DNA from 3 places in the Klebsiella planticola genome. Region 2 is predicted to be linked to each of the others. Evidence: predicted binding sites of a transcription regulator. Region 2 holds the regulator's gene; each other region holds the start of a gene.
The links. The regulator CRP, encoded in region 2, controls carbon source genes, mostly activating them, when cyclic AMP is high. The targets are predictions, from matches to a motif close to ATGTGANNNNNNTCACAT.
Positions count from the first base shown of each region.

Region 1: the regulator CRP is predicted to act here: its motif matches at 1,444-1,461, upstream of MC50_RS00270 (CidA/LrgA family protein).
Region 3: the regulator CRP is predicted to act here: its motif matches at 7,622-7,639, upstream of epd (erythrose-4-phosphate dehydrogenase).

Region 1 covers NZ_CP026047.1:59,721-69,885, forward strand. Annotated here, with positions in the region: gene dusC (tRNA dihydrouridine(16) synthase DusC) at 208-1,140, opposite strand; gene MC50_RS00270 (CidA/LrgA family protein) at 1,510-1,917, shown strand; gene MC50_RS00275 (CidB/LrgB family autolysis modulator) at 1,907-2,602, shown strand; gene cdd (cytidine deaminase) at 2,730-3,614, shown strand; gene sanA (outer membrane permeability protein SanA) at 3,741-4,454, shown strand; gene mglC (galactose/methyl galactoside ABC transporter permease MglC) at 4,706-5,716, opposite strand; gene mglA (galactose/methyl galactoside ABC transporter ATP-binding protein MglA) at 5,732-7,252, opposite strand; gene mglB (galactose/glucose ABC transporter substrate-binding protein MglB) at 7,430-8,428, opposite strand; gene galS (HTH-type transcriptional regulator GalS) at 8,722-9,744, opposite strand; gene yeiB (DUF418 domain-containing protein YeiB) at 9,900-10,165, opposite strand, start outside.
Region 2 covers NZ_CP026047.1:1,274,673-1,284,837, forward strand. Annotated here, with positions in the region: gene MC50_RS06275 (YheU family protein) at 1-41, shown strand, start outside; gene MC50_RS06280 (phosphoribulokinase) at 77-946, shown strand; gene MC50_RS06285 (OsmC family protein) at 1,047-1,451, opposite strand; gene crp (cAMP-activated global transcriptional regulator CRP) at 1,757-2,389, shown strand; partial or broken gene MC50_RS06295 (YccS/YhfK family putative transporter) at 2,442-4,520, shown strand; gene argD (bifunctional acetylornithine/succinyldiaminopimelate transaminase) at 4,510-5,730, opposite strand; gene pabA (aminodeoxychorismate synthase component 2) at 5,820-6,383, opposite strand; gene MC50_RS06310 (putative adenosine monophosphate-protein transferase Fic) at 6,428-7,018, opposite strand; gene MC50_RS06315 (YhfG family protein) at 7,008-7,175, opposite strand; gene ppiA (peptidylprolyl isomerase A) at 7,283-7,852, opposite strand; gene tsgA (MFS transporter TsgA) at 8,129-9,313, shown strand; gene MC50_RS06330 (cytosine deaminase) at 9,310-10,165, opposite strand, start outside.
Region 3 covers NZ_CP026047.1:853,480-863,644, reverse strand. Annotated here, with positions in the region: gene tkt (transketolase) at 1-1,883, shown strand, start outside; gene cmtB (PTS mannitol transporter subunit IIA) at 2,193-2,636, shown strand; gene MC50_RS04050 (PTS mannitol transporter subunit IICB) at 2,664-4,043, shown strand; gene MC50_RS04045 (zinc-binding dehydrogenase) at 4,068-5,345, shown strand; gene glpX (class II fructose-bisphosphatase) at 5,342-6,313, shown strand; gene MC50_RS04035 (MltR family transcriptional regulator) at 6,329-6,838, shown strand; gene MC50_RS04030 (nucleoside/nucleotide kinase family protein) at 6,835-7,545, shown strand; gene epd (erythrose-4-phosphate dehydrogenase) at 7,833-8,852, shown strand; gene pgk (phosphoglycerate kinase) at 8,930-10,093, shown strand.

The sequences.
Region 1 (10,165 bases), 1.2 Mb from region 2:
ATTGTTTTAAATAACCATTTTATTCCTCAAAAATAAAAGGCAAAAAAAAACCTAAGCACTCCAGCCACGAATGGCGGAAGTGCTTAGGTTTTGCCTGTATCAGTAGCAACCCTGAATATATGACTAGCACGATATCACTCAGCGACAGAAATTCCCATCAGCAGATGGTCCCGAAGTAATAAAGTGTGAGCGATTTAACAATCTTTCCTAATAACGGGCAATGGCTACCGCAATGTCCGCCGAGGTTTTCAGCGTGCGTATTTCATTAAACACGACCAGCGCCTCATAATATTCTTTGCGCAAATAACTGAGCCACTGTTTAATTCGCGCAACATGATACAGCCCGGTATCGCCCTGTTTTTCCAGACGCGTATATTTTTTCAGTAGCTCCACGACCTGCGGCCACGGCATGCGCGGTTCATTATATTTGATGACCCGGCTTAAATTTGGCACGTTCAGCGCGCCGCGACCAATCATCAGCGAGTCGCAGCCGGTGACCGCCAGACACTCCTGTGCGCTTTGCCAGTCCCAGATTTCGCCGTTAGCGACAACCGGAATTGACAGCCGCTGGCGGATTTCGCCAATCGCCGCCCAGTTGATCCGCTCCGCTTTATAAGCGTCTTCTTTCGTGCGTCCGTGAACCACGAGCTCCGTCGCGCCGGCCTGCTCTACCGCATCGGCAATTTCGAACTGGCGTGCGCCGCTGTCCCAGCCCAGGCGAATTTTGACCGTCACCGGCAGATGATCCGGTACCGCTTCACGCATCGCTTTTGCGCCACGATAAATAAGCTCCGGATCTTTAAGCAGCGTCGCCCCGCCGCCGCTGCCGTTCACCAGCTTTGACGGACAGCCGCAGTTCAAGTCGACGCCCCAGGAGCCCAGCTCCACCGCCCGCGCGGCATTTTCCGCCAGCCATTGCGGATATTGCCCCAGCAGCTGCACCCGGACGCGGGTGCCGGAAGGCGTGCGGCTTTGATGATGGAGTTCCGGGCACAGTTTATAGAACGATTTTACCGGCAGCAGCTGATCCACCACCCGCAGAAACTCGGTGATGCAGAGATCGTAATCGTTAACCTCGGTCAGCAGCTCGCGCACCAGCGAATCGAGCACGCCTTCCATCGGCGCCAGTAATACACGCATATTGTTACCCGGAAAAAAAAGAGGCGCTATGGTAGCGCCTCTGTGCGTCGGTTGAAAGATCTCAATGTGGCTCGGCTGCGCTTACCGGTCGAAACGTGTGATAAGGCAGGGATAGCGCCATGCGTATCAGGCTTAATTTGCCGCGCAACGAACAGCAGGGTTGTGCCGGAGCGGCGGGGCTAAAGCGCGATCCCCCGCTCTCCCTGAGCCGTTTTCACTATTATTTATCGCAGGATTCATCAACATGCATTCCGCATGCCCGAAGGTTCCATTACTCTATTCAATCTATGCCTGGAATTCATGATGTGATCGGTAGCACATTTCAAGGTTTAATTGTATGATGAATACGGTTCATCAAGGGTTATTACCATGAGTAAATCGCTGAATATTATCTGGCAGTACCTGCGGGCTTTTGTCCTGATCTATGCTTGTTTATACGCCGGGATTTTTATTGCTTCCCTGCTGCCCATTACCATTCCCGGCAGCATCATCGGCATGCTGATTTTGTTCGTTCTTCTGGCGCTACAGATTATGCCACCGAAATGGGTCAACCCCGGCTGCAACATCTTGATTCGCTATATGGCGCTGCTGTTTGTGCCCATCGGCGTTGGCGTCATGCAATACTGGGATCTGCTGCGTGCGCAGCTTGGCCCGGTGGCAATCTCCTGCACGATCAGTACATTAGTGGTCTTCCTGGTGGTGAGCTGGAGCTCACATCTGGTTCACGGCGAGCGTAAAGTGGTCGGTCAAACAGAGGACGTCAAAGATGATGCATGAAATCTGGTGGTCCTTGCCGCTGACGCTGATCGTTTTTTTCCTCGCCCGCAAGCTGGCCGCGCGGTTTAAATTTCCGCTGCTAAATCCTCTGCTGGTGGCGATGGTCGTGATCATCCCCTTTTTGTTACTCAACGGTATCTCCTACGATCGCTATTTTCAGGGCAGTAAAATTCTCAACGATTTACTTCAGCCTGCGGTTGTGGCGCTGGCCTTCCCGTTGTATGAGCAGTTGCACCAGATCCGCGCCCGCTGGAAATCGATCATTACGATCTGCTTTATCGGTAGCGTCGTCGCGATGGTGACCGGCACCACCGTTGCGCTGCTGCTCGGGGCAACACCGCAAATCGCCGCGTCCATTATGCCGAAATCGGTCACCACGCCGATTGCTATGGCGGTCAGCGGGAGCATTGGCGGTATTCCGGCCATCAGCGCGGTGTGCGTTATTTTCGTGGGGATTCTCGGCGCGGTTTTTGGCCACAGCCTGCTTAACCTGATGCGCATTCGCACCAAAGCCTCGCGCGGCCTGTCAATGGGGACCGCATCGCATGCCCTGGGAACCGCCCGCTGCGCGGAGCTGGATTATCAGGAAGGGGCGTTCAGCTCCCTGGCACTGGTGCTGTGCGGGATTATCACGTCGCTGGTGGCCCCCTTTTTGTTCCCGCTGATTCTGGCTATCGTGGGATAAATGTGATTTACATAACATTTATTGGTGCAACATAAACATGTTGCATAAACAATGAGATATTAATCACATATACGGGCTACCCCCGCCCGTACACTAGATTCCCATTACATTGTTATGAGGCAACGCCATGCACCCACGTTTTCAAGCTGCTCTTCCCCTTCTGGCGGCAGACCTGCAAGCGGCCATCGCACCGATGCTGATCGACCCGCACTTCCCGGCTTTGCTGGATGCCGGCCAGGTCGCGACGCTGCGGAACGCAACGGGCCTTGATGAAGACGCGCTGGCCTTTGCGCTGCTGCCGCTCGCGGCGGCCTGTGCGCGCGCCGACCTCTCCCATTTTAACGTTGGCGCCATCGCTCGCGGCATTAGCGGTAGCTGGTATTTTGGCGGCAACATGGAGTTCCTCGGCGCCACGATGCAGCAAACCGTGCACGCCGAGCAAAGCGCCATTAGCCACGCGTGGCTGCGCGGCGAACAGTCGCTGAATGCCATTACCGTCAACTACACCCCCTGCGGTCACTGTCGTCAGTTTATGAATGAGCTGAACAGCAGCCAGGTCCTGCGTATTCATCTGCCGGGTCGCGAAGCGCATTCGCTGCAGCACTATCTGCCGGATGCCTTCGGTCCGAAGGACCTCGAGATTAAAACGCTGCTGATGGATGAACAGGATCATGGTTTCCCGCTGACCGGCGACACTCTGGCGCAGGCGGCTATTCAGGCAGCCAACCGCTGCCATATGCCCTACAGCCACTCACCTTCCGGCGTGGCGCTGGAGTTGAAAGACGGCACCATTTTCGCCGGTAGCTATGCGGAAAACGCGGCGTTTAACCCGACGCTGCCGCCGCTGCAGGGAGCGCTCAACCTGCTGAGCCTCAACGGATATGACTATCCGGATATTCAGCGCGCCATTCTGGCTGAGAAAGCCGATGCGGCGCTGATTCAGTGGGATGCAACCGTCGCAACGCTGAAAGCGTTGGGTTGTCACAATATTGATCGCGTCCTGCTCGGCTAAATGACCCGCCATGCGGGCCCCATCGGCCCGCATTGTTGAAAATCCCCGCAATTAAACGATGGTTTCTTGCTCTTGCCCGGCGGGTAAAGTAGCCTGATAGCTCCATTGTCCACATGAGTCAGGTGAATGTTAAAGCGTGTGTTATACAGCCTGTTAGTCCTGTTCGGCCTGCTGCTGTTGACCGTGCTGGGTCTTGACCGTTGGATGAGCTGGAAAACCGCTCCCTATATCTATGATGAACTCCAGGATCTGCCCTACCGCCAGGTGGGGGTGGTGCTCGGTACCGCCAAGTACTATCGCACCGGAGTGATTAATCAGTATTATCGCTATCGTATTCAGGGGGCGCTGAACGCTTACAATAGCGGCAAGGTGAACTACCTGCTGCTCAGCGGCGATAATGCGCTGCAAAGTTACAACGAACCGATGACCATGCGCCGCGATTTAATCAAAGGCGGCGTCGACCCCGCCGATATCGTGCTCGATTACGCCGGGTTCCGTACCCTCGACTCTATCGTGCGCACCCGCAAGGTTTTCGATACTAACGACTTTATTATCATTACCCAGCGCTTCCACTGCGAACGAGCGCTGTTTATCGCCCTGCATATGGGGATCCAGGCGCAGTGTTACGCCGTACCTTCGCCGAAAGATATGTGGAACGTGCGTTTACGCGAGTTTGGCGCCCGGTTTGGCGCGCTGGCAGATTTATACGTGTTCAAACGCGAACCCCGCTTTTTAGGGCCGCTGATACCGATACCAACTTTGCAGGAAGTGCCTGAGGGAGCGCAGTCCTATCCTGCCGTCACGCCAGAACAGCTGCTGGAACTGCAAAAGAGTAAGTGACGGTCGTTGATGACGGCATGCTTTCCCCCGGCCCGTTCGCCATCCCCTTCTGCAGAATGCCGCCTTGCGCGGTAAGCCGTTTATCGTAGCCTGGTTCAGGTAAACGGTAGTTTGGGCTAAGCGCACTCTACGACATGTCCCCCAACAACCGGACTGAGGCCGCGGCAACAATCTCCCACTTTCGCCCAGGCCGTGATCAAAAGACGAAAAAAAGCCCGCGCCAATGGCGCGGGCAGGATAACAACGGACGATTATTTTTTGCGCGCGTATTTCAACGAATCCAGCGCCACGGCGAAGATAATGATCGCCCCTTTGATGATGTACTGCCAGTAGGGGTTTACGCCGATATAGGTCAGGCCGTAGTTGATAACGGTGAAGATGATCACCCCGGTCACCACACCAAGCACCGTACCCACACCGCCGCTGAACGACACGCCGCCGACGACGCAGGCCGCAATCGCATCCAGTTCATACATAAAGCCGAGGTTGTTGGTGGCCGAACCGATACGCCCGGCCTCCAGCAGACCGCCAAAAGCATAGAACACACCGGACAGGGCATAAATCATCAGCAGGTTCAGCGCCACGTTCACGCCAGAAACCTTCGCTGCTTCCGGGTTACCGCCGATGGCAAAAATATTTTTACCAAAACGGGTTTTATTCCACAGGATCCACACGAAGAACACCGCAATCGCCGCGTAGAACGTAATGTACGACAGGCGGAACGATCCCAGCGCGATAAACCCTTGCGCGAAGTGCGAGAAGTGGCTGTCAAAGCCGGAAATAGGCGATGCGCCGACAAAATCGTAGTACAGGGAGTTGATGCCGTAGACAATGATCATCGTACCGAGGGTGGTGATAAACGGCGTCACGTTCAGATACGCGATAATGATCCCGTTAATCAGCCCGATAACCGCACCGATCGCGCAGACCAGCAGGATCACCAGCGGAATCGGCATGGTCGCCATCTCCGGGAACACCTTGTTGGCATTATCGACCGCCTGGAGCATGGTTGCGGCGATAACCGCCGCCAGCCCGACCTGGCGACCGGCAGAGAGGTCGGTACCCTGGGTCACAATCAGCCCGGCAACGCCGAGCGCGATAATAATACGCACCGAAGACTGAGTCAGGATGTTACTCAAGTTCAGCAAACTTAAGAACGTCGGGTCCTGGAAAATAATAATCGCCAGCAAAACCAAAAGAACAACGTAAATCCCACCGTCTTTCAGGTACGTGAGAAAACTTTTTTTATTTAACGCACTCATGAGAAGCCCCTGCTCTTAAAGATGCAACGACGCAAGACGTAAAATTTCGTTCTGCGTAGTAGTTTTTGTCTCAACAATTCCGGCAACAAGACCGTTGCTCATAACCAGAATACGGTCGGTAATACCCAGCAGCTCCGGCATCTCGGAGGAAATAATGATGATCCCTTTATTTTTCTTCGCCAGCTCAGCAATCAGCTGATAAATTTCGAACTTCGCGCCAACATCAATCCCGCGCGTAGGTTCATCAAGCATCAGAATTTCTGGCTGGGTTAAAAGCCAGCGACCAATAATAACCTTTTGCTGGTTACCACCGGACAACGAACCAATTTGCGTATGCTGGCCGGGGGTTTTCACGCGCATCGAATCAATCACCCACTGGGTATCGCTTTTCATGCGGGAATTGTCCAGCAGACCCACCTTGTTTTTATATTTCTTAATATTAGAGATCAGCGAGTTAAAGCCGATATCCAGATAAGCATATATACCGGTGGAACGGCGTTCTTCGGTGACTAACGCAAAACCATGGTTAATTGCTTCATTCGCGCTATGGTTATTGATCTTCTTGCCGTGCAGCGTAATCGTGCCGCCTGATTTTTCGCGGATCCCGAAAAGTGTTTCGACAATATCGGTACGCTTCGCTCCCACCAGCCCGGCGATACCGAGGATCTCTCCTTTTCGCAGATCGAAGGAGACATCGCGAATCGATGGCTGACGCAGCGAGGTCAGGTTGCGGACTTCCAGAATGGTTTCACCCGGCGTATTGTGCTTCTCCGGGAAGCGCTGGGTTAACGAGCGCCCCACCATCATGGCGATGATCTTATCCATATCCAGGCCTTCCAGCGGCTGGGTGGCAATCCACTGACCATCACGCAAAATCGTTATTTCATCGCACAGCTGGAAGATCTCTTCCATCTTGTGAGAAATATAGACAATACCGCAGCCGCGTTCTTTCAGCTTACGGATAATCTTAAACAGGTGATTAACTTCTTTCTCCGTCAGTGATGACGTAGGCTCATCCATAATGACAATTTTCGCGTCATAAGAAAATGCCTTGGCGATTTCAATCATCTGCATCTGCGATACTGATAACGTGCCGACGCGGGCGCGCGGATCGATATCAATATCCAGTTCATCAAATATCCCCTTGGTATCGCGATACATTTTTTCCTGATCGACAAACACGCCTTTAGTGGGATAACGCCCCAGCCACATGTTGTCCATCACCGAACGTTGCAATACCAGGTTTAACTCCTGGTGAACCATAGAAATACCGTTTTCCAACGCTTCTTTCGCTGAATGGAAATCGATCTCTTTTCCCTGAAAAAGAATACTACCGGAATCTTTTTGATAGATTCCAAAAAGGCATTTTAATAATGTCGACTTACCTGCACCGTTCTCTCCCATTAATGCATGAATAGAATGAGGACGGACTTTCAGATTGACATTATCGAGTGCCTTGACGCCAGGAAACGATTTGTTGATATTGCTCATTTCCAACAAGAATTCGCCTGACCGTTCGCTATTATTGCTGACCATAGTTATACCTGGCTGCGTTCATGCACACCCCTACCGACGCATACGCGTCGCCATCAGGGTCGGGTTCTGTATCAGGAATAATCGGGCGTGAATATCCGGGGTATTTCAGGTTGCCGCCGCCTTCGCTTTTCGGCAACCCGACCTGTTCCGGGAGAGCTCACGCCCGTAACTCAATAATTATTTACCGATAAACTGGCTCAGATTGTCTTTATCTACGCCAACATAAGGTACGCGGACGATCTTATTCTCAATCTTCCAGTTAGTACCCGCTGCCGCTTCTTTACCATCGGCCAGATTTTTCGCCAGATCGAAGGTCGCCTTCGCCTGGTTGTTAGCATCGTTCAGCACCGTACCGGCCATCGCGCCAGATTTTACCAGCGCCAGCGCTTCAGGCAGGGCATCGACGCCGAATACCGGAATGCTGCTCTTATTGTGGGCCTTCAGCGCTTCAACCGCGCCCATTGCCATCGCATCGTTGTTGGCGATAACCACTTCAATTTTGTTAGCGTTCGGACCAGACAGCCAGGCATCCATCTTATCTTTCGCCTGAGCGGTATCCCACATCGCGGTGTCCATCTGCAGCTGCTGAGTCTTCAGACCTTTGTCATTCAGCTCTTTCACCACGTAGGTGGTACGCGCTTCAGCATCCGGGTGGCCCGGCTCGCCTTTCAGCAGGACATACTGAATCTGACCGTCTTTGTTCAGATCCCAGTTCGGATTGGCTTTCCAGTGCTTGGCAATCAGGTCGCCCTGAATAATCCCGGACTCTTTGGAGTCAGTACCGACGTAGAAGGCTTTGTCATAGCTGTCCAGCGCTTTGCGAGACGGCTCTTTGTTAAAGAACACCACCGGTACGTTCTGGCCGCGCGCTTTTTCGATAACGGTGCCAGCCGCTGCCGGGTCCACCAGGTTAATCGCCAGCGCCTTCACCCCTTTTGCCAGCAGGACGTCAATCTGATCGTTTTGTTTGGACTGGTCATTCTGCGAGTCATTCATCAGCAGCTGAACGTCCGGCGCTGATTTGCCGTCTTTCTCAATCGCCTTGCGCACGACCGACATAAAGTTGTCGTCATATTTATAAATGGTTACGCCGATGCGGGTATCCGCTGCGTGTGCCGCGGCGCCAAATAACATGCTAGCCATAACAGCAGACAGGGTTAACACCTTCTTATTCATGGAATCTCCGGTTTTATTATGCAGGGTCGTTGGTGTGAAAATAGCTGGCGGGGACTTGTTACATTAGTGTTACCGCACAACAACATTCACGACTGTAAATTCTGTCTTCCGTGTAGGGTAACGCTCCAGAAATACGACTTAATTAAGCGTTTAGCGCCTTATTCCTACGGTAAAAGTGATTAATCACCGTGACATAGTGGTTCAGACTGGTAAACGAGGCCATCATAATCAGTTGAATGTTAATATACTGTGAATTTACTCACAGATTGAAAGCGGTTACATAAGGCACATCATCAGTTAGTGATCGGCCCCGCAATTTGCCGCGGCATCACCGAATGACGGCGCACCAGCGTTGGCATAAAGCAATGACGCGCTTCATGATCCAGTTTGCCTGCCGCCCCCAGCAGCGCCAGCTCCGTTGCCAGCTTCGCCATTGACATAACAGGATAGCGCACGGTCGTCAGCTGTGGGTCGGTGTAACGAGAAATCGGGATGTCGTCAAAACCGATCAGCGACAAATGCTGCGGTACCGCAATGCCGTTATCTTTGAGCGTCGTCAGCGCCCCGGCCGCCATGCTGTCATTGTAGGCAAAGACCGCGGTCAGGCCTAAATTGCGCCCCAGCAGCTCAACCATAGCCGCTTCTCCGCCCTGCATATCCGGCGTGCCCGAGCCGATCCAGCTGTCTGGCGCGATAATGTTTTGTTCCTGTAACGCCTTAATCCACCCTTCCCGGCGCATATCGTCATCTTCAATGCCATGGTTTGAGGAGAGGTAGCCTATTCGCTGGTGGCCGTGGTTCAGCAGCATCCGTGTGGCCATCAGCGCCCCGCTGACGTTATCCAGCCCCACGCAGCGGTGCGCGTAGCCGGGCACAATGCGGTTAATCAGCACCATCCCCGGGATATGCTCCATAAAGTCGCCAAGCTCTTCATCGCTGAGGGCTTTGGAATGTACGATAAGCGCGGAACAGCGCTGGCGAATCAGTACCTCGATGGCATGACGCTCTTTTTCCGCCTCATGGTAGCTATTGCCGATCAACACATATTTCTGGTGCTGCTGAGCGACCGTATCCACCGCTTTGACCAGCGCGCCGAAAAAGGCATCCGACACATCCATCACCACCACGCCAATGGTGTCGCTGACCTGTGTCGCCAGCGCCTGCGCGTTGGCGTTCGGCCGGTAGCCCAGCTGCGTTACCGCTTTCATTACATTTTCCCGCGTATCCGGGCTCACCAGCGCGCTGTTGTTCAGCACGCGCGAGACGGTCGCCACGGAAACGCCCGCCTGACGGGCGACATCACGAATGGTGATCATGCTTACCGCCCTTAAGAGAATTGCAATACGTCACACCCACCTCCTGTGTTCAGCAAGGTGGCTATTCTGGCAGCGACGTGCTGCACGCTACGTGAGTGATGTCACAAGCCTGGAAACGGTTACATCCGTTTTGTTAATGATTGTGATCGAGATCGTTATCTGGATGTGTTTTTTAGTGATGTCCCCGACGCACGCAGGGTCAACTGACGCCACAGCCATTCCACCGGCCCCTGACGGAAATGGCGTAGCCAAAAGAGAGAGAAGGTCATATTTACCGCCCAGACCGGGACAACGAAAGCCAGCAGCTGCAGGCGGTCAAACTTCATAAACAGGCCAAAACGGTAAAAAATAGTGGTGCAGATCAGCGTTTGCAGCAGATAGTTGGTAAGCGCCATCCGCCCGACGCAGGCGATAGCCCCCA
Region 2 (10,165 bases):
AGACGGTCAACATCATGCCCCGCAAGCAGTTTCACGGCTAAGGCGGCGCCACACATCGTTTAATCTGGGAGTTGTTATGTCTGCCAAACATCCGGTGATTGCCGTCACGGGCTCCAGCGGCGCGGGAACCACGACCACCAGCCTCGCCTTTCGTAAAATTTTCGCACAGCTAAACCTGCGTGCCGCTGAGGTGGAAGGCGACAGCTTCCATCGCTATACCCGCCCGGAAATGGACATGGCGATCCGCAAAGCGCGCGATCAGGGGAAACACATCAGCTACTTCGGTCCGGAAGCCAACGACTTCGGTCTGTTGGAAAACACCTTCCTTGAGTACGGGCGTAACGGTAGCGGTCAGTCGCGCAAGTATTTGCATACCTATGATGAGGCGGTGCCGTGGAATCAGGTGCCGGGCACATTCACACCGTGGCAACCGCTACCGGAACCGACCGATGTCCTGTTTTATGAAGGGCTGCACGGCGGGGTTGTTACGCCGCAGTATAACGTCGCGCAGAATGTCGACCTGCTGGTCGGCGTGGTGCCTATCGTCAACCTGGAATGGATTCAGAAGCTCATCCGCGATACCAGTGAACGCGGCCACTCCCGTGAAGCGGTGATGGATTCCGTGGTCCGTTCAATGGAAGACTATATCAACTTCATTACGCCGCAGTTTTCGCGCACCCATATCAACTTCCAGCGCGTCCCCACTGTCGACACCTCCAACCCGTTTGCGGCGAAGGGCATTCCGTCATTGGATGAAAGCTTTGTGGTGATCCATTTCCGCAACCTGCAGGATATCGATTTCCCCTGGCTGCTGGCGATGCTGCAGGGGTCGTTTATCTCGCATATCAATACGCTGGTGGTGCCTGGCGGGAAAATGGGGCTGGCGATGGAGCTCATCATGACGCCGCTAGTCGAACGGCTGATGGAAGGGAAGAAAATCAGTTAACCACGTTAAAAAACCCCGAGCGCCTGGCGCTAAGCGGGGTTTTCGTCCTTCACTCACGGCTCCCGGATAAGGCGTTTGCGCCGCTCTCCGGGAAGGCTGCTTAGCCTTCCACCACTTCATAGGTGTGGGTGATATTCACCGCTTTTTGCAGCATCAGCGCCACCGAGCAGTATTTCTCCGCCGACAGATCCACCGCACGGGAAACGGCCGCCTCTTTCAGCTCCTTACCGGTGACGATAAAATGCATGTTGATATGGGTAAACAGGCGCGGCGCCTCTTCCCGACGTTCAGACGTCAGCTTGACTTCACAGTTGGTCACGTTGTGACGACCTTTCTGCAAAATAGACACGACATCGATCGCGCTACATCCGCCCGCCGCCATCAGCACCATCTCCATTGGGCTTGGCGCTTTATCTCCGGAGTTGCCGTCCATCAGAATCTGGTGACCTGACGCCGACTCTCCGATGAAGGTTAACCCTTCAACCCATTTCACACGAGCTTGCATAAAATTTAACTCCGAGGTTGCAATTTTCCTGACAGATTACGCGTACATAACAATTCTCGCAACGGAAGGCGACCTGCATCATGCTGAAGCGAGACACCAGGAGACATGCGGCAAAAGCTATGCTAAAACAGTCGGGATGCTACAGTATTACATTGATGTACTGCATGTATGCAGAGGAGTTCACATTACAGGCTGAAGAAAACTCACCAGCCGTTTCCCAGGCATAGGGAAACAATACGATTGCATGCCCGGATGCCGTGTAGTGTCGGCACCCGGAGATAGCTTATAACAGAGGATAACCGCGCATGGTGCTTGGCAAACCGCAAACAGACCCTACCCTCGAATGGTTCTTGTCTCATTGCCACATTCATAAGTACCCATCTAAAAGCACGCTGATCCACCAGGGTGAAAAAGCAGAAACGTTGTACTACATCGTCAAAGGCTCTGTGGCTGTGCTCATCAAGGATGAAGAAGGTAAAGAGATGATCCTCTCTTACCTCAACCAGGGCGATTTCATCGGTGAATTAGGCTTGTTTGAAGAAGGCCAGGAGCGTAGCGCCTGGGTACGTGCGAAAACCGCATGTGAAGTGGCCGAAATCTCCTACAAAAAATTCCGTCAGCTCATTCAGGTTAACCCGGATATCCTGATGCGCCTGTCGTCGCAGATGGCTCGCCGTCTGCAGGTGACCTCAGAAAAAGTGGGTAACCTTGCCTTCCTCGACGTCACCGGGCGCATCGCTCAGACGCTGTTGAACCTGGCAAAACAGCCGGATGCGATGACCCACCCTGATGGTATGCAAATTAAAATTACCCGTCAGGAAATTGGTCAGATCGTTGGCTGTTCCCGCGAGACCGTTGGCCGTATCCTGAAGATGCTGGAAGATCAGAACCTGATCTCCGCACACGGTAAAACTATCGTCGTATACGGTACGCGTTAAGTCGATAAAACGGCGTGTTGCTTGCGCAACACGCCGTTTTTGTTTTCCCTCTATGTGGCGCAGGCTGATTTACCACCCGGAAGTCAACTATGCACTGCGGCAAACGCTGGTGTTGTGTTTGCCTGTCGCAATCGGTCTCCTCCTCGGTCACTTACAGCAAGGTCTGCTGTTTTCGCTGGTGCCCGCCTGCTGTAACGTCGCCGGTCTGGATACGCCGCACAAACGCTTTTTTAAACGTCTGATTATTGGCGGCTCGCTGTTTGCCGGCTGTAGCCTGGTGGTCCAGCTTCTTCTTCAGCAGGATATCCCGCTGCCCTTGATTCTCAGCGGCCTGGCGCTACTGCTGGGCGTAACGGCGGAGATCAGCTCTCTGCACGCCAGGCTTCTGCCCGCGTCGTTAATTGCCGCAATCTTTACCCTGAGCCTTGCCGGGAACATGCCCGTCTGGGAGCCACTGCTGATCTACGCCCTCGGGACGCTGTGGTACGGCCTGTTTAACTGGTTCTGGTTTTGGCTATGGCGCGAGCAGCCGCTGCGCGAATCGCTGAGCCTGCTTTATCGCGAGCTGGCTAACTACTGCGAAGCCAAATACAGCCTGCTGACCCAGCATATCGATCCCACCACTTCACTGCCGCCGCTGCTCACGCGCCAGCAGAAGGTGGTGGACCTGATCACCCAATGCTACCAGCAGATGCATATGCTGGCGGCGAACTAGCGCAATGACCACAAGCGCCTGCTGCGGGCATTTCAGATGGCGCTGGATTTGCAGGAACATATCTCCGTCAGCCTGCACCAACCCGAAGAAGTACAAAAACTGGTAGAGCGCAGCCATGCCGAGGCGGTGATCCGCTGGAACGCACAAACCGTTGCCGCACGCCTGCGGGTGCTGGCCGATGACATTCTCTACCACCGCTACCCGCAACGCTTTCATATGGATAAGCAAATCGGCGCGCTGGAGAAAATCGCCTGGCAGCATCCGGACAACCCGGTAGGGCAGTTCTGCGCCTGGCACTTCAGCCGAATAGCCCGGGTGCTGCGTACCCAGCGCCCGCTGTATGCTCGCAACCTGATGGCGGATAAAGAGCGCCGTCTGCCGCTGCTGCCCGCGCTAAAGAGCTATCTCTCATTAAAATCGCCGGCGCTACGTAACGCTGCGCGTATCTGCGTGATGCTAACGGCCGCGAGCCTGATGGGAAGCGCCCTGAACCTTCCCAAGCCTTACTGGATCCTGATGACGGTGCTTTTTGTGACCCAAAACGGCTACGGCGCGACGCGGGTACGTATCGTCCATCGGGCGGCAGGTACACTTGCCGGTCTGGCTATCGCCGGCCTGGCGCTGCACTTTCACGTCCCGGAGGGTTATACGCTCTCCGCGATGCTGCTCGTCACGCTGCTGAGCTACCTGATTATTCGCAAGCATTATGGCTGGGCGATGGTTGGCTTTACCGTGACGGCGGTGTATACCCTGCAGCTTCTGACGCTCAACGGCGAGCAGTATATTGTCGCCAGGCTTATCGATACGCTTATCGGCTGCCTTATCGCCTTTGGCGGCATGGTCTGGCTATGGCCGCAATGGCAAAGCGGGCTACTGCGTAAAAACGCTCACGACGCGCTGGAAGCCGATCAGGAAGCGATCAGGCTAATTCTCAGCGACGATCATCAGGCCCCGGCGCTGGCCTATCGCCGGATGCGCGTCAATCAGGCACATAACTCGCTGTATAACTCGCTGAATCAGGCCATGCAGGAACCCGGTTTTAACACACATTATCTTGATGATATGAAACTGTGGGTCACCCACAGCCAGTTTATTGTTGAGCATATCAACGCCATGACCACCCTCGCCCGCGAGCACAATATGCTGACGCCGGAGCTGGCCCGGCGTTACCTGGAATCCTGTGAGATTGCGCTCCAGCGCTGTCAACAGCGGCTGGACTCCGACGGTCCCGGCAGCGCTGGCGATGTGAATATTATGGAGTCGCAGGATGTGGAGGTGAGCCGGGGCCCGTTGAGTACAATGGAGCAACATCTGCAGCGGATCCTCGACCATCTGAACACCATGCACACCATCTCCTCGGTGGCATGGCGTCAGCGCCCGCATCACGGTATCTGGCTACGCGCGATTAAGCGTTAAGAACCTGCTTTATCGCCTGGGCAAAGCGGGCCATGCCTTCAGCAATATCCTTCTCGTCGATGACCAGCGAAGGGACAAAGCGCATCACATCCGGCCCGGCATTCAGCACCATCACGCCCGCATCTGCCGCGGCATAGAGAAAATCGCGTGCCCGGCCTTTATACTGCGGCTTAAGCTCCGCGCCAATCAACAGCCCCATACCGCGGATGTCGCTGAACAGGTCAAACTGCGCGTCAATTTGCTGGAGATGCTGCACAAACAGCTCGCGCTTCGCCTTCACGCCCTCCAGCACCTCCGGCGTATTAATCAGATCAAATGCCGCCCCGGCGACGGCGCAGGCCAGCGGGTTACCGCCGTAGGTCGAACCGTGGGAACCGGCGTGGAATGCGCTGGCAATATCACTGGTGGTCAGTACAGCGCTGATCGGGAAGCCGCCGCCCAGCGCTTTAGCGCTGGTAAGAATGTCCGGCGTCACGCCGTAGTGCATATATGCAAACAGCGAACCGGTACGCCCCATGCCGCACTGCACTTCATCAAATACCAGCAGCGCCTGATGCTCATCGCACAGCTCGCGCAGTCCTTTCAGGAACTCCGGCGTCGCGGCCATCACCCCGCCTTCCCCCTGAATTGGCTCAACCACTACCGCACAGGTGTGGTCATCCATCACCGCCTTCACCGCATGCAGATCGTTAAACGGCACGTGGATAATGTCCGCCGGTTTCGGGCCGAAGCCATCAGAATATTTTGGCTGCCCGCCCACCGATACCGTGAACAGCGAACGGCCGTGGAAGGCATTATGGAAGGCGATGATTTTGGTCTTATACGGGCTGTGACGGGTAATGGTGTAGTGGCGGGCCAGCTTGAACGCCGTTTCGTTCGCTTCGGTGCCGGAGTTCATGAACACCACGCGCTCGGCGAAGGTGGCATCCACCAGCTTGCGGCCCAGACGCAGCGCCGGCTCGTTGGTAAAGACATTGCTGGTATGCCACAAGGTTTCTCCCTGCTCATGCAGCGCCGCGACCAGAGCCGGATGACAATGCCCTAACGCCGTCACCGCAATCCCGCCGGCGAAATCAACGTACTCTTTGCCCTGCTGATCCCAAACGCGGCTACCTTTACCTTTGACCGGGATGAATTCTGCCGGTGCATAAATCGGCAAAATAACTTCATCGAATGTGGCGCGGGTAATTACCGGTTGCTCAGTTGCCATGTCATGCCATCCTTCTTCGTTATGCGGTCATTATTGTGATAATCTAATCACAAAATATGCATAAAAAATCAGTCAATGGCAACTACAAATCACCGGTTGAGGAAGTTTGCCAGCAGCTGATGTCCCTGCTCGCTGAGAATACTCTCCGGGTGGAACTGTACCCCTTCGAGATCCCACTCCCGATGGCGAATGGCCATAATCTCCCCGCTGTCGCTGCGGGCCGTCACCTCAAAACATTCGGGAAGCGTCGCGGGATCAATCAGCAGAGAGTGGTAGCGAGTGACGGTCAGCGGATTATTCAGCCCCTGAAAGACCCCCTGCCCGTTATGATGGATGGGGGAAGTCTTGCCGTGCATCACTTTCGCCGCTCTCACGATAGTGGCCCCAAAGACCTGGGCGATAGCCTGATGGCCAAGACAAACGCCCAGCAGCGGAATCTGACCGGCATAACGGGCAATCACCGCCAGCGAAATGCCTGACTCATTTGGTGTACAGGGCCCGGGAGAGATCACGATTTTCTCCGGCAGCAACGCCGCTATCTCCTCAAGCGTCAGCTCATCATTACGCCTGACCAGCACTTCCGCCCCCAGTTCACAGAAGTACTGGTACAAGTTCCAGGTGAAAGAATCATAGTTGTCGATAAGCAGGATCATAGCGGCTCCGGAAAGAATAAAACCGGGCTATTCTACTCAGATTCTCACGCTTCGCTTACCACTTTGCGAAAGATCCGCTCAAGGGGTTCGGGATCGCCCATCGCCCCCAGCTGGTTAGCCTGGCTCCAGGTATCGGGGTCGATATCCCGCCAGTCGAGCACAAACCCGGCGTGAAGAGCCAACTGTTCAAAGAAAATCCGCTGAACCAGGCCGCTACCGACGCGAAACGGGTGCAGGACGTTGATTTCCCCGTAGTACCAGCTCAGACGCGTGACAAACGTCGCGCGGCTGATTCCGCTGAGATAGTCCTCGTCCTCCAGCGCCCGCATCAGCGCATTGCCCTCTTTCTCAATCCACGCAAAATGACAGAAAGGGGTATCACCCTGATAGATATCGACTTCTCTGAATTGCCCCGCCCAGTCGAAGATATCCTGATACAGCTGATGATGAATGAAACAGAGGTAAGGTAGCCCGCGGCCACGCGGTCCCAGCGGCAGCGTCGCCGCACGCAGGGAGGTGATTTCCCAGGCCGTTTGCTCCAGCCGCTGCGCCTGACGAATGCCGAGACGGTTACGCATCACATTGAGCGCAGGGTAGAGGTAAGGGTCGCGATCGTCGCCATATTTACTGCTCATGACGCCTCCTGATCTCGGCGACACGCGCCAGCGCTTGTTCGGCAGTCAGTGTCACCAGCGGGATCGCTGCGCCCTCAAGACGACGGCTGGCCTGAAAATTCACATTGCGGGTCTGTTCCCAGAGTTGGGATTTTTGCTTATCGGTGAGTGAACGCATGGTCGCCTCCCTTATCGTCCCCTGTTTGCCACAAGTATAAGCAGCAATTTCGGGTTACGCAGAGAGGCCGATGTGGCGCGGGCGATGTTACCCGCGCACAGAAAGGCTTACGGCAGGACTTTCGCTGAGAGGATGACGACAGGTTTGGACGGTACATTCTGGTACGGTCCGACGTTGTGCGTCTGAACCTGAGAAATCTTATCCGCCACGTCCATGCCTTTCACCACTTTGCCGAAGACCGCATAGCCAAAATCACGCTGCCCGTGGTCAAGGAAGGCGTTGTCCGCAATGTTAATGAAGAACTGGCTGGTCGCGCTGTCCTGATCGGCGGTACGCGCCATCGCGATAGTGCCGCGGGTATTGCGCAGACCGTTATCGGCTTCGTTTTTAATCGGCGGGTTCGGCTGCTTTTGCTGCATCTGTTCGTTGAAGCCGCCGCCCTGCACCATGAAGCCCGGAATCACGCGATGGAAGGTGGTGTTGTTATAGAAGCCGCTGTTCACGTACTTCAGGAAGTTATCCACGGAAATCGGTGCTTTCTGGCTATTTAACTCCAGCTCAATATTGCCCGCAGACGTCGTCAGCAGTACATGAGGATCGCCTTTCGCTGCCATTGCCGGAGAGAAAGCTGAAATGGCGAAAACGGCAACCACCGCCGCCAGAGTTGATTTGAGCATGGGAATTCCTTAACGGAGCAGAATAAAAAGCAAGTGCTTTGATTCTAAAGAGCCTTTGCATCCTGGGCCAGCCTTTTACCTAATTTTACGTAGCTGAAACAGTTGTTACGGCGCACGCCTTGACCAGCGTGATCAATAAAAGCGATACAAATCACACTAATCTATGCAAAAAGCATTTCATTGCATAATAAACGTTTGCTTACATCACTCGAATGAATAAAATCTGTCCGCCCTGGCGCAGTCAATGCGCTTTACATTTCTATTCACAGGCCAGTCATGACTAACAGCAATCGTATCAAGCTCACATGGATCAGCTTCTTTTCCTACGCCCTCACCGGCGCGCTGGTGATCGTCACCGGAATGGTGATGGGAAATATCGCCGATTATTTCCATTTGCCCGTCTCCAGCATGAGCAACACCTTTACTTTCCTCAACGCCGGTATCCTGATCTCTATCTTCCTGAACGCCTGGCTGATGGAAATTGTGCCGCTGAAAACCCAGCTGCGTTTTGGCTTCATTCTGATGGTACTGGCCGTTGCCGGGCTGATGTTTAGCCACAGCCTGGCTCTGTTCTCCGCGTCCATGTTCGTTCTGGGACTGGTCAGCGGGATCACCATGTCGATCGGGACCTTCCTGATCACCCACATGTATGAAGGCCGCCAGCGTGGCGCGCGTCTGCTGTTTACCGACTCCTTCTTCAGCATGGCGGGGATGATCTTCCCGATGGTCGCCGCATTCCTGTTGGCCCGCAGCATTGAGTGGTACTGGGTTTATGCCTGCATTGGTCTGGTCTACGTTGCCATCTTTATTCTGACCTTCGGCTGTGAGTTCCCGGTTCTTGGCAAAAAAGGGCAGCAGGACAACCAGCCGGTCGTGAAAGAAAAATGGGGCATCGGCGTGCTGTTCCTCGCAATTGCGGCGCTGTGCTACATCCTCGGTCAGCTGGGCTTTATCTCCTGGGTACCGGAGTATGCCAAGACCCTGGGCATGAGCCTGGCCGATGGCGGTAAGCTGGTGAGTGATTTCTGGATGTCGTACATGATTGGCATGTGGTCGTTCAGCTTCATCCTGCGCTTCTTCGACCTGCAGCGGATCCTGACCGTCCTGGCTGGTCTCGCCACCGTGCTGATGTACCTGTTCATCAACGGTTCACCGGAGCATATGCCGTGGTTTATTCTGACCCTCGGCTTCTTCTCCAGCGCGATTTACACCTCGCTTATTACGCTGGGTTCGCTACAAACCAAAGTCGCGTCGCCGAAACTGGTGAACTTTGTACTGACCTGCGGCACCATCGGCACAATGCTGACCTTCGTGGTGACCGGTCCGATTGTGGCTGCCAGCGGCCCGCTGGCAGCGCTGCACACCGCTAACGGCCTCTACGCCGTCGTCTTTGTGATGTGCTTAATCCTTGGCTTCGTCTCCCGCCACCGCCAGCACAATGCGGCGGCGGCCTCCCACTAAGCCTTTGTTGGCCCCTTTGCGTCAGTGAAGGGGCTGTTTCGGCTAAAGAACAGCTCCTCTCCTCCTCTGTCGGTCTGGATCCAGGTCTGTGCCAGTTGCGTTGTGGCAATTACCCGTCCCTGACGAATCGACCAGCGAACCGGCACCTGGCAGCGAACCGCTTCAAAACCATTCTCCGCCGGTAGAATAACCAGATTTGCGGGATAGCCCGGCACAATGCCGTAATCGTGCAGGCCAAAGGTGCGGGCGCTGTTGTCGGTAATCAGCTTCAGCCCATCGTTAATCTGCTGATAGCCCATCAGCTGACAGACATGCAACCCCATATGCAGCACCTGCAGCATATTGCCAGTACCGAGCGGGTACCACGGGTCGAAAACATCATCGTGACCGAAACAGACATTAATGCCCGCCGCCATCAGCTCCTTCACCCGGGTGATGCCACGGCGCTTTGGATAATCGTCAAAACGCCCCTGAAGATGAATATTCACCAGCGGGTTAGCGACAAAGTTGATTCCCGAGAGCTTCAGTAACCGAAACAACCGCGAAGTATAGGCGCCGTTATAGGAGTGCATCGCGGTGGTATGGCTGGCCGTAACCCGTGGGCCAATCCCCTCTTTCAACGCCAGAGCCGCCACCGTTTCGACAAACCGCGACTGCTCGTCGTCAATCTCATCGCAGTGAATATCCAGCGGACGCTGATACTGCTGCGCCAGACGGAACGCGATATGCAGCGATTCCACGCCATACTCGCGAGTAAACTCAAAGTGCGGAATGGCGCCGACCACATCGGCCCCGAGTCGCAGGGCCTCCTCCAGCAAGGCCTCACCATTGGGGTAGGATAAGATCCCCTCC
Region 3 (10,165 bases), 420 kb from region 2:
CCGAAGTCCTGTGGCGTGATTTCATGAACCATAACCCGCAGAACCCGGCCTGGGCCGACCGCGACCGCTTTGTGCTGTCCAACGGCCACGGTTCCATGCTGATTTACAGCCTGCTGCACCTCACCGGTTATGATCTGCCGATCGAAGAGCTGAAAAACTTCCGTCAGCTGCACTCTAAGACTCCGGGCCACCCGGAAGTGGGCTACACCGCTGGCGTGGAAACCACCACCGGTCCGCTGGGCCAGGGGATTGCTAACGCCGTGGGCATGGCTATTGCGGAAAAAACGCTGGCTGCGCAGTTCAACCGTCCGGGCCACGATATCGTTGACCACTTCACCTACGCTTTCATGGGCGACGGCTGCATGATGGAAGGGATCTCGCACGAAGTCTGCTCCCTGGCCGGTACCCTGAAGCTGGGCAAACTGGTGGCGTTCTATGATGACAACGGTATCTCCATCGACGGTCATGTGGAAGGCTGGTTCACCGACGACACCGCTAAACGTTTCGAAGCCTATGGCTGGCACGTAGTGCGCGGCGTTGACGGTCACGACGCTGAGGCGATCAAACGCGCGGTAGAAGAAGCTCGTGCGGTCACCGACAAGCCGTCCCTGCTGATGTGCAAAACCATCATCGGTTTCGGTTCGCCGAACAAAGCCGGTACCCACGATTCCCACGGCGCGCCGCTGGGCGATGCCGAAATTGCCCTGACCCGCGAAGCCCTGGGCTGGAAACACCCGGCCTTCGACATCCCGTCTGATATCTATGCGCAGTGGGATGCCAAAGAAGCCGGTCAGGCGAAAGAAGCGGCCTGGAACGAGAAGTTCGCCGCGTATGCCAAAGCCTTCCCGCAGGAAGCCGCTGAGTTTACCCGTCGTATGAAGGGCGAAATGCCGGCTGACTTCGACGCTAAAGCCAATGAATTTATCGCTAAGCTGCAGGCTAACCCGGCGAAAATCGCCAGCCGTAAAGCGTCGCAGAATGCGATTGAAGCGTTTGGCCCGTGGCTGCCGGAATTCCTCGGCGGCTCCGCTGACCTGGCGCCATCCAACCTGACCCTGTGGTCTGGTTCTAAAGCGATTAATGAAGACACCGCCGGTAACTATATCCATTACGGCGTGCGTGAATTCGGTATGACCGCGATCGCCAACGGGATCTCTCTGCACGGTGGTTTCCTGCCGTACACCTCCACCTTCCTGATGTTCGTGGAATATGCGCGTAACGCGGTGCGTATGGCGGCGCTGATGAAACAGCGTCAGGTGATGGTCTACACCCACGACTCCATCGGTCTGGGCGAAGATGGCCCGACGCACCAGCCGGTAGAGCAGGTGGCGTCCCTGCGCGTGACCCCGAACATGTCCACATGGCGTCCGTGTGACCAGGTGGAATCGGCGGTGGCGTGGAAATACGGCGTTGAGCGTCATGACGGCCCGACCGCGCTGATCCTCTCCCGTCAGAACCTGGCACAGCAGGATCGTACTGCAGAGCAGCTGGCGAACATCGCCCGCGGTGGCTACGTGCTGAAAGACTGCGCCGGTCAGCCGGAGCTTATCTTCATCGCCACCGGTTCTGAAGTCGAACTGGCGGTGGCCGCGTGGGATAAACTGACGGCCGAAGGGGTGAAGGCGCGCGTGGTCTCTATGCCGTCCACCGACGCGTTCGACAAGCAGGACGCGGCGTACCGTGAATCGGTGCTGCCGAAAGCGGTCTCTGCTCGCGTGGCCGTCGAAGCCGGCATCGCCGACTACTGGTTCAAATACGTGGGCCTGAATGGCGCTATCGTTGGCATGACCACCTTCGGTGAGTCTGCGCCGGCAGAGCAGCTGTTCGAAGAGTTCGGCTTCACCGTCGACAACGTGGTTGCGAAGGCAAAAGCGCTGCTGTAATTACGTTTACAGGTGAAAACGGGTCGCTCAGGCGGCCCGTTTTTTATGGGATTAAATTTATTTAAGTCTGTGCAACCCAATATTGTAGATCTGAATCACAAATATGATATTTAGCAATGTTTGAATTTTGTAATGCGTGTCACATAATTTGTATTGCTTTTTATATTTTTGTTAACAACTAATTGTTTTTAAAGGCTTCATGTAAAAGCATCCTGCGCTGTATGTGTTTTTCTCCTCGATTGATTTCATTTTGCCGCTCGAGTATTTTGTTTTTAACGCTCACTCGTACCCTAAAAATAAGGAAAATATATGCGGCTGATTGATTACTTTCCAGAAGCATCTATCTCAATAAAAAATTCCGCAAAGAACTGGCAGGAGGCAATTGACTTTTCTATGTCTTCCTTACTCGCTAATCATTATGTCAATTCAGGTTATATTCAGGCCATTAAAGATTCAACGATTAACAATGGCCCTTATTATATTTTAGCGCCTGGCGTCGCCATGCCACACGCTCGTCCGGAATGTGGCGCGTTAAAAACCGGGATGTCATTAACACTCCTCAAACAGGAAGTTAAATTTGCCGAAGATGATGAAGGTGTCCGATTATTAATCGGATTGTCGGCGGAAAATGCAGATTCACACATTGGCGCTATTCAGGCCTTAAGCGAATTATTATGTGAAGAGGAAGTACTGACCGCGTTGTTAGCGGCTAAATCAGAGAAACAATTGGCGGATATTATCGCCCACGCATAATTAACCGTTTCCTTTCAGGATATTATTATGGAAAACAAGTCTGCTCGTGCCAAAGTCCAGGCTTTTGGTGGGTTTTTGACTGCAATGGTCATCCCCAACATCGGCGCTTTTATTGCCTGGGGTTTTATAACCGCATTGTTTATTCCTACCGGTTGGATGCCGAATGAGCATTTCGCCAAAATTGTCGGTCCGATGATTACCTATTTACTGCCCGTCATGATTGGCTCCACAGGGGGGCATCTGGTGGGGGGGAAACGTGGCGCGGTAATGGGAGGTATTGGGTCTATTGGCGTGATTGTGGGCGCGGATATCCCGATGTTCCTTGGCGCGATGGTGATGGGACCGCTTGGCGGTTGGGTGATTAAGCATGTTGACCAGCTGCTGGAAAAACGCATTCCTGCAGGGTTCGAGATGGTTATCAATAACTTCTCACTTGGTATTGCGGGGATGCTTTTATGCTTGCTGGGGTTTGAAGTCATTGGTCCAGCGGTTCTCATTGCCAATAATTTTGTGAAGGAGTGTATTGAAGCGTTGGTTCATGCGGGTTATCTGCCGTTGCTGTCCGTGATCAATGAGCCTGCAAAAATCCTCTTTCTGAACAATGCCATCGATCAGGGCGTGTATTATCCGCTGGGAATGCAGCAAGCTTCAGAAACGGGAAAATCGATTTTTTTCATGGTGGCATCCAACCCTGGACCGGGGTTAGGTTTGTTACTTGGCTTTGCCATCTTTGGCAAGGGGATGAGTAAGAAATCTGCGCCAGGCGCTATGATTATCCACTTCCTCGGTGGTATTCATGAACTGTATTTCCCATATGTGTTGATGAAGCCTCTGACCCTGATTGGTATGATTGCCGGGGGAATGACCGGGACGTGGGTGTTCTATCTGCTGAACGGTGGGTTGGTTGCAGGACCGAGCCCCGGCTCAATATTCGCTTACCTGGCATTAACGCCAAAAGGTTCTTTCCTCGCAACTATTGCAGGAGTCACCGCGGGAACGATTGTCACCTTTGTTATTACCTCTTTAATCCTGAAAATGGAAAAGAACGTCGAAACAGAAAGTGAAGATGGCTTCGCTGAATCAGCCAGAACCGTCAAGGCAATGAAGCAGGAAGGTAAGTTTTCTTATAAAAATATTAAACGCGTCGCTTTTGTTTGTGATGCGGGAATGGGTTCTAGTGCCATGGGGGCAACCACGTTTCGTAAACGTCTGGAAAAAGCGGGGTTGAATATTAATGTAACGCATTACGCCATCGAAAACGTTCCGCAAGATGCCGATATTATTGTCACCCATGCCAGTCTTGAAGGTCGTGTTAAACGTGTGAGTGAAAAGCCATTAGTGCTGATTAAAAATTATATTGGTGACCCACTGTTGGACGATTTATTTAAACGCATTACTGCGAACTAACCTTATTCTATTATTGGAGTGAATATGAAAACGAAAGTTGCTGCCATATATGGCAAGCAGGATATTCGTATCCGCGAGTTTGAACTACCTGCCATTACAGATAATGAATTATTAGTCAGCGTAATATCCGATAGCGTTTGTTTATCCACCTGGAAAGCGGCAGCCTTAGGGAGCGATCATAAACGCGTACCGGACGATCTGGAAAACCATCCGGTTATTACCGGGCATGAATGTGCAGGTATCATTGTTGAGGTTGGAAAAAACCTGACGGATAAATATAAGAAAGGTCAGCGTTTTGTTTTGCAACCCGCGATGGGATTACCAAGTGGCTATTCAGCGGGGTACAGCTATGAATATTTTGGCGGCAATGCGACATATATGATTATCCCGGAGGTCGCGATTAACCTGGGATGCGTTTTGCCTTACCACGGATCTTACTTTGCCGCCGCCTCACTGGCAGAACCGATGTGCTGCATTATTGGCGCCTATAACGCAAACTATCATACGACGCCTTACGTCTATGAGCATCGTATGGGGATTAAGCCGGGGGGAAGCATTGCCCTTCTGGCCTGCGCCGGGCCGATGGGTATTGGCGCAATAGATTATGCCATTAACGGCAGTATTCAGCCGTCACGCGTGGTGGTGGTCGATATTGACGAAGCGCGACTGGCACAGGCTAAAAAACTGTTGCCGGTTGAGCTGGCGGCAGAAAAGGGGATTGAGCTTATCTATGTGAATACTTCCGGTATGGATTCTCCGACAGCGATGCTGCGTGCGTTAACCAATGACATAGGTTTTGATGATATCTTTGTGTATGCGGCAGTGCCTGCAGTCATTGAAATGGCTGATGATTTGCTCGCGGAAGATGGTTGCCTGAACTTCTTTGCCGGCCCTACGGACAGTCACTTCAAAGTGCCGTTTAATTTTTATAACGTGCACTACAACAGTACTCACGTTGTCGGGACATCCGGTGGTTCAACGGATGATATGAAAGAGGCAATTGCGCTCAGTGCAACCGGCCAGCTGCAACCGTCGTTTATGGTGACGCACATTGGCGGCCTTGATGCGGTTCCGGAAACCGTACTGAATTTACCTGCGATCCCCGGGGGTAAAAAGCTTATATATAACGGCGTTACCATGCCGTTGACTGCCATTGCTGATTTTGCGGAGAAAGGGAAAACTGACCCATTATTCAAAGAACTGGCGCAGCTGGTGGAAGAGACGCACGGTATCTGGAATGAAAATGCAGAAAAATACCTTTTGGCGCACTTTGGCGTTGATATCGGGGAGGCGGCGATATGATGTCGCTGGCATGGCCGCTATTTCGCATCACGGAGCAGGCTGCGCTGGCCGCCTGGCCACAAACCGGGTGCGGCGATAAAAACAAGATTGACGGTCTGGCCGTGACGGCAATGCGGGAAGCATTGAACAGTATTGGCATCCGTGGACGAATCGTCATTGGCGAAGGGGAGATTGATCGAGCCCCGATGCTGTGGATTGGTGAAGAGGTGGGAAACGGCGTCGGGCCTGAGGTAGATATCGCCGTCGATCCTATCGAAGGAACCCGAATGGTGGCGATGGGGCAAAGCAACGCCCTGGCCGTCATGGCGTTTGCACCCCGTGGCAGTTTGTTACACGCCCCAGATATGTACATGAGAAAACTGGTTGTTAATCGCTGCGCCAAAGGGGCGATTAATCTGGCGCTGCCGTTGGCAGACAATCTGCGTAATGTAGCAGAGGCGTTGGGCAAACCGCTGGAGCGACTGCGTATGGTGACGCTGGATAAACCGCGCCTTCAACCGGCGATTGCTGAGGCGACACGACTTGGCGTCAAGGTTTTTGCTCTGCCCGATGGCGATGTTGCCGCCAGCGTGCTGGCCTGTATGCAAGATAATCCCTATGACCTGATGTATACCATTGGCGGGGCGCCTGAAGGGGTTATTTCAGCCTGTGCGGTTAAAGCGCTGAGGGGCGATATGCAGGCTGAGCTGATCGATTTTTGCGAAGCGAAAGGGGATAGCGCAGATCATCGTCTGATTGCAACCCAGGAACGTCAGCGCTGCGCGGAGATGGGCGTTGAGATCAACCGAATCTATACGCTCGACGAACTGGTAGGGGGAAACGAGATCCTCTTCAGCGCGACGGGGGTCACGGGCGGCGATCTTGTTAAAGGGATCCAACAGGTTGCGAATGGTGTGCGCACGCAAACTTTACTGATCGGCGGCGCGGATCGAACGTGTAATATAATAGACTCCCTGCATTCATGGTGATTCATCGAGAAACGAATGACGACGCTGACAGAAGACGATGTGCTTGAGCAACTGGATGCTCAAAATAATTTACTCTCGTTTATGACGACGGCACATAACATTTTGCTCCAGGGCATTAAGCGCTTTCTACCGTCGCTGTTCGTCAATAACGATGAAGAGATCGTGGAATATGCAGTGAAGCCGTTACTCGCCCAGAGTGGGCCGCTTGACGATATCGACGTTGCGTTACGTCTGATTTATGCGCTGGGGAAAATGGATAAGTGGCTTTATGCCGACATTACTCATTTTTCTCAGTTTTATCAGTACCTGAACGAGCAGGATAATATCCCCGGTTTTGCCGATGACATTACCTGGGATTTTGTCAGCAACGTCAACAGTATCACCCGCAACGCGACCCTTTATGGTGCGCTGGAGTCGATGAAGTTTGCTGACTTTGCTGCGTGGTCTGAAGTGCGCTTTAGCGCAATGGTCAAGACGGCAATGACGCTGGCAGTGACGGCGATTTTAAAGGAATTAACGCCGTGAAAATCGAACTAACGGTGAATGGGCTCCAGGTTGAAGCACATTACCAGGATGATGAGATACAGAACGTTCACAAACCGTTATTGCAGCAGCTGTCAAAAATACATGCCGCTAACCCGCAGCGACGAACGATCGTTTTTCTCAGCGCACCGCCGGGGACGGGTAAATCGACGCTGACAAGTTTCTGGGAATACCTCTCTCGCCATGATCCTTGCTTGCCGGAGATCCAGACGCTGCCGATGGATGGCTTCCATCATTATAACAGCTGGCTGGATACCCATAATCTGCGGGCCTACAAAGGTGCGCCGGAAACCTTTGATGTGGGGAAACTTGCGCAGAATCTGCGCCAGATAAGGGAAGGGGAAGGATGCTGGCCGCAATATGACCGGCAAAAGCATGATCCGGTAGAAGCGGCCATCACAGTGACGGCGCCGATTGTGATTGTGGAAGGAAACTGGTTATTGCGCGATGACGAAAGATGGCGAGCGTTAGCTGCGTTTTGTGATTACTCGCTGTTTATTCGCGCCCCAGCCAATGCGCTTCGTACACGACTGGTGGGCCGTAAACTGGCTGGTGGATTATCGCGAGCTGATGCTGAGGCGTTTTATGAGCGTACCGACGGACCGAATGTTCGTCGGGTCCTGGAAACTAGCCGGCCTGGCGACCTGACGCTGGAGATGCTGGAATCAGGTGAGTATCGGATTGCGTGAAGGTAAATTATTCCAGTTATGCCGTAATGATTATTACGACTTACTGGGATAATTGCCCCCCGTCTCAGTAGGTAAAATGTGACGTACGTCAGATAACTGTCTTCTTTGGCTGGACAGTCATTCCTTTTATTCCCTGATTCGCTTATTCTAGCTGAAGCGTTTCAGTCGATTAAATGTTCGACAATTAATCAATCAGTCGCAGTTTGCGACGGGTAAGGTTTCCCTTCGGGCGTGGCTGGATTACTCTGTCAGCCATCTCAAATCAGGGACAACCTTGCAGGAGACCTATGACCATACGCATCGCGATTAATGGCTTCGGTCGCATAGGACGCAACGTGGTTCGCGCTTTATATGAATCCGGGCGTCGTGCGGAAATTACCGTGGTGGCAATCAACGAGCTGGCGGATGCCGCGGGCATCGCGCATTTGTTGAAATATGACACCAGCCATGGGCGCTTTGCCTGGGATGTTCGCCAGGAGAGAGAGCAGCTGTATGTCGGCGATGATGCCATACGCCTGCTGCATGAACCTTCGATTGAGGCGCTGCCCTGGCAGGAGCTGGCGGTTGATATTGTTCTCGATTGCACCGGTGTTTACGGCAGCCGTGAGCATGGCGAAGCCCATATTCGGGCAGGGGCAAAGAAAGTGCTCTTTTCCCATCCCGGCAGCAGCGATCTCGACGCGACCGTTGTATTTGGCGTGAACCATGATGAGTTGCGTACGGAGCACCGTATTGTCTCCAACGCCTCCTGCACGACCAACTGCATTATCCCGGTCATAAAACTGTTAGATGATGCCTACGGCATTGAGTCAGGAACGGTAACGACAATCCACTCCGCCATGCACGATCAACAGGTGATCGACGCTTATCATCCGGATCTGCGCCGTACGCGCGCGGCCAGCCAGTCGATTATTCCGGTTGATACCAAACTCTCTGCGGGGATCACGCGAATTTTCCCGCAGTTTAATGACCGTTTCGAGGCGATTGCGGTCCGCGTACCGACGATTAATGTGACGGCGATTGACCTTAGCGTGACGGTGAAAAAACCTGTAAAGGCTAATGAAGTCAACCAGTTGCTGCAAAAAGCAGCACAAGGTGCATTTCATGGTATAGTTGACTATACGGAATTGCCGTTGGTCTCGATAGATTTCAACCACGACCCGCACAGCGCCATCGTTGATGGCACCCAAACCCGAGTCAGTGGTGCTCATCTGATCAAAACATTGGTCTGGTGTGATAATGAATGGGGCTTTGCTAACCGGATGCTCGACACGACGTTAGCGATGGCCGTTATTGGTTTCAGGTGAGACATCCCTGCGCAACATTGTTCACGATGGAGCGTATGGCGTCTGCAAAACTTTAAGAATCATTGAGAGGATTCACCATGTCTGTAATTAAGATGACCGATCTGGATCTGGCTGGTAAACGCGTTTTTATCCGTGCCGATCTGAACGTACCAGTCAAAGACGGGAAAGTAACCAGCGACGCGCGTATCCGTGCTTCTCTGCCGACCATTGAGCTGGCGCTGAAACAGGGTGCTAAAGTGATGGTCACTTCTCACCTGGGTCGTCCGACCGAAGGCGAGTACAACGAAGAATTCTCTCTGCTGCCGGTTGTTAATTACCTGAAAGACAAACTGTCTAACCCGGTACGTCTGGTTAAAGATTACCTGGATGGCGTTGAAGTTGCAGCCGGTGAACTGGTTGTTCTGGAAAACGTTCGCTTCAACAAAGGCGAGAAGAAAGACGACGAAGCGCTGTCCAAAAAATACGCGGCGCTGTGCGACGTGTTCGTCATGGACGCCTTCGGTACTGCACACCGTGCGCAGGCCTCTACCCACGGTATCGGTAAATTCGCCGATGTTGCGTGCGCAGGCCCGCTGCTGGCCGCCGAACTGGACGCGCTGGGTAAAGCGCTGAAAGAACCGGCTCGCCCGATGGTTGCCATCGTAGGTGGTTCTAAAGTTTCCACCAAACTGACCGTTCTGGATTCCCTGTCTAAAATCGCTGACCAGCTGATCGTCGGTGGTGGCATCGCCAACACCTTCGTTGCCGCTCAGGGCCACAACGTGGGTAAATCCCTGTACGAAGCTGACCTGGTTGACGAAGCGAAACGCCTGCTGACCACCTGCGATATCCCGGTTCCGACCGACGTTCGCGTGGCAACTGAGTTCTCCGAAACGGCGACCGCGACGCTGAAATCTGTTAACGACATCAAAGATGACGAGCAGATCCTGGACCTGGGCGATGTTTCTGCACAGAAACTGGCTGATATCCTGAAAAACGCTAAAACTATTCTGTGGAATGGTCCGGTTGGCGTATTCGAATTCCCGAACTTCCGTAAAGGGACTGAAATCGTGGCTAACGCCATCGCTGACAGCGAAGGTTTCTCCATCGCTGGCGGTGGTGACACCCTGGCAGCGATTGACCTGTTCGGCATTGCGGACAAAATTTCCTACATCTCCACTGGCGGCGGCGCATTCCTCGAATTCGTGGAAGGTAAAGTCCTGCCAGCAGTAGCTATGCTTGAAGAGCGCGCTAAGAAGTAAGTTTGATCAGGCGGGGAAATCCCGCCTGTTTTGCAAATAAAATTCAATTTGTTGCTCTAAATAATTCGTGTT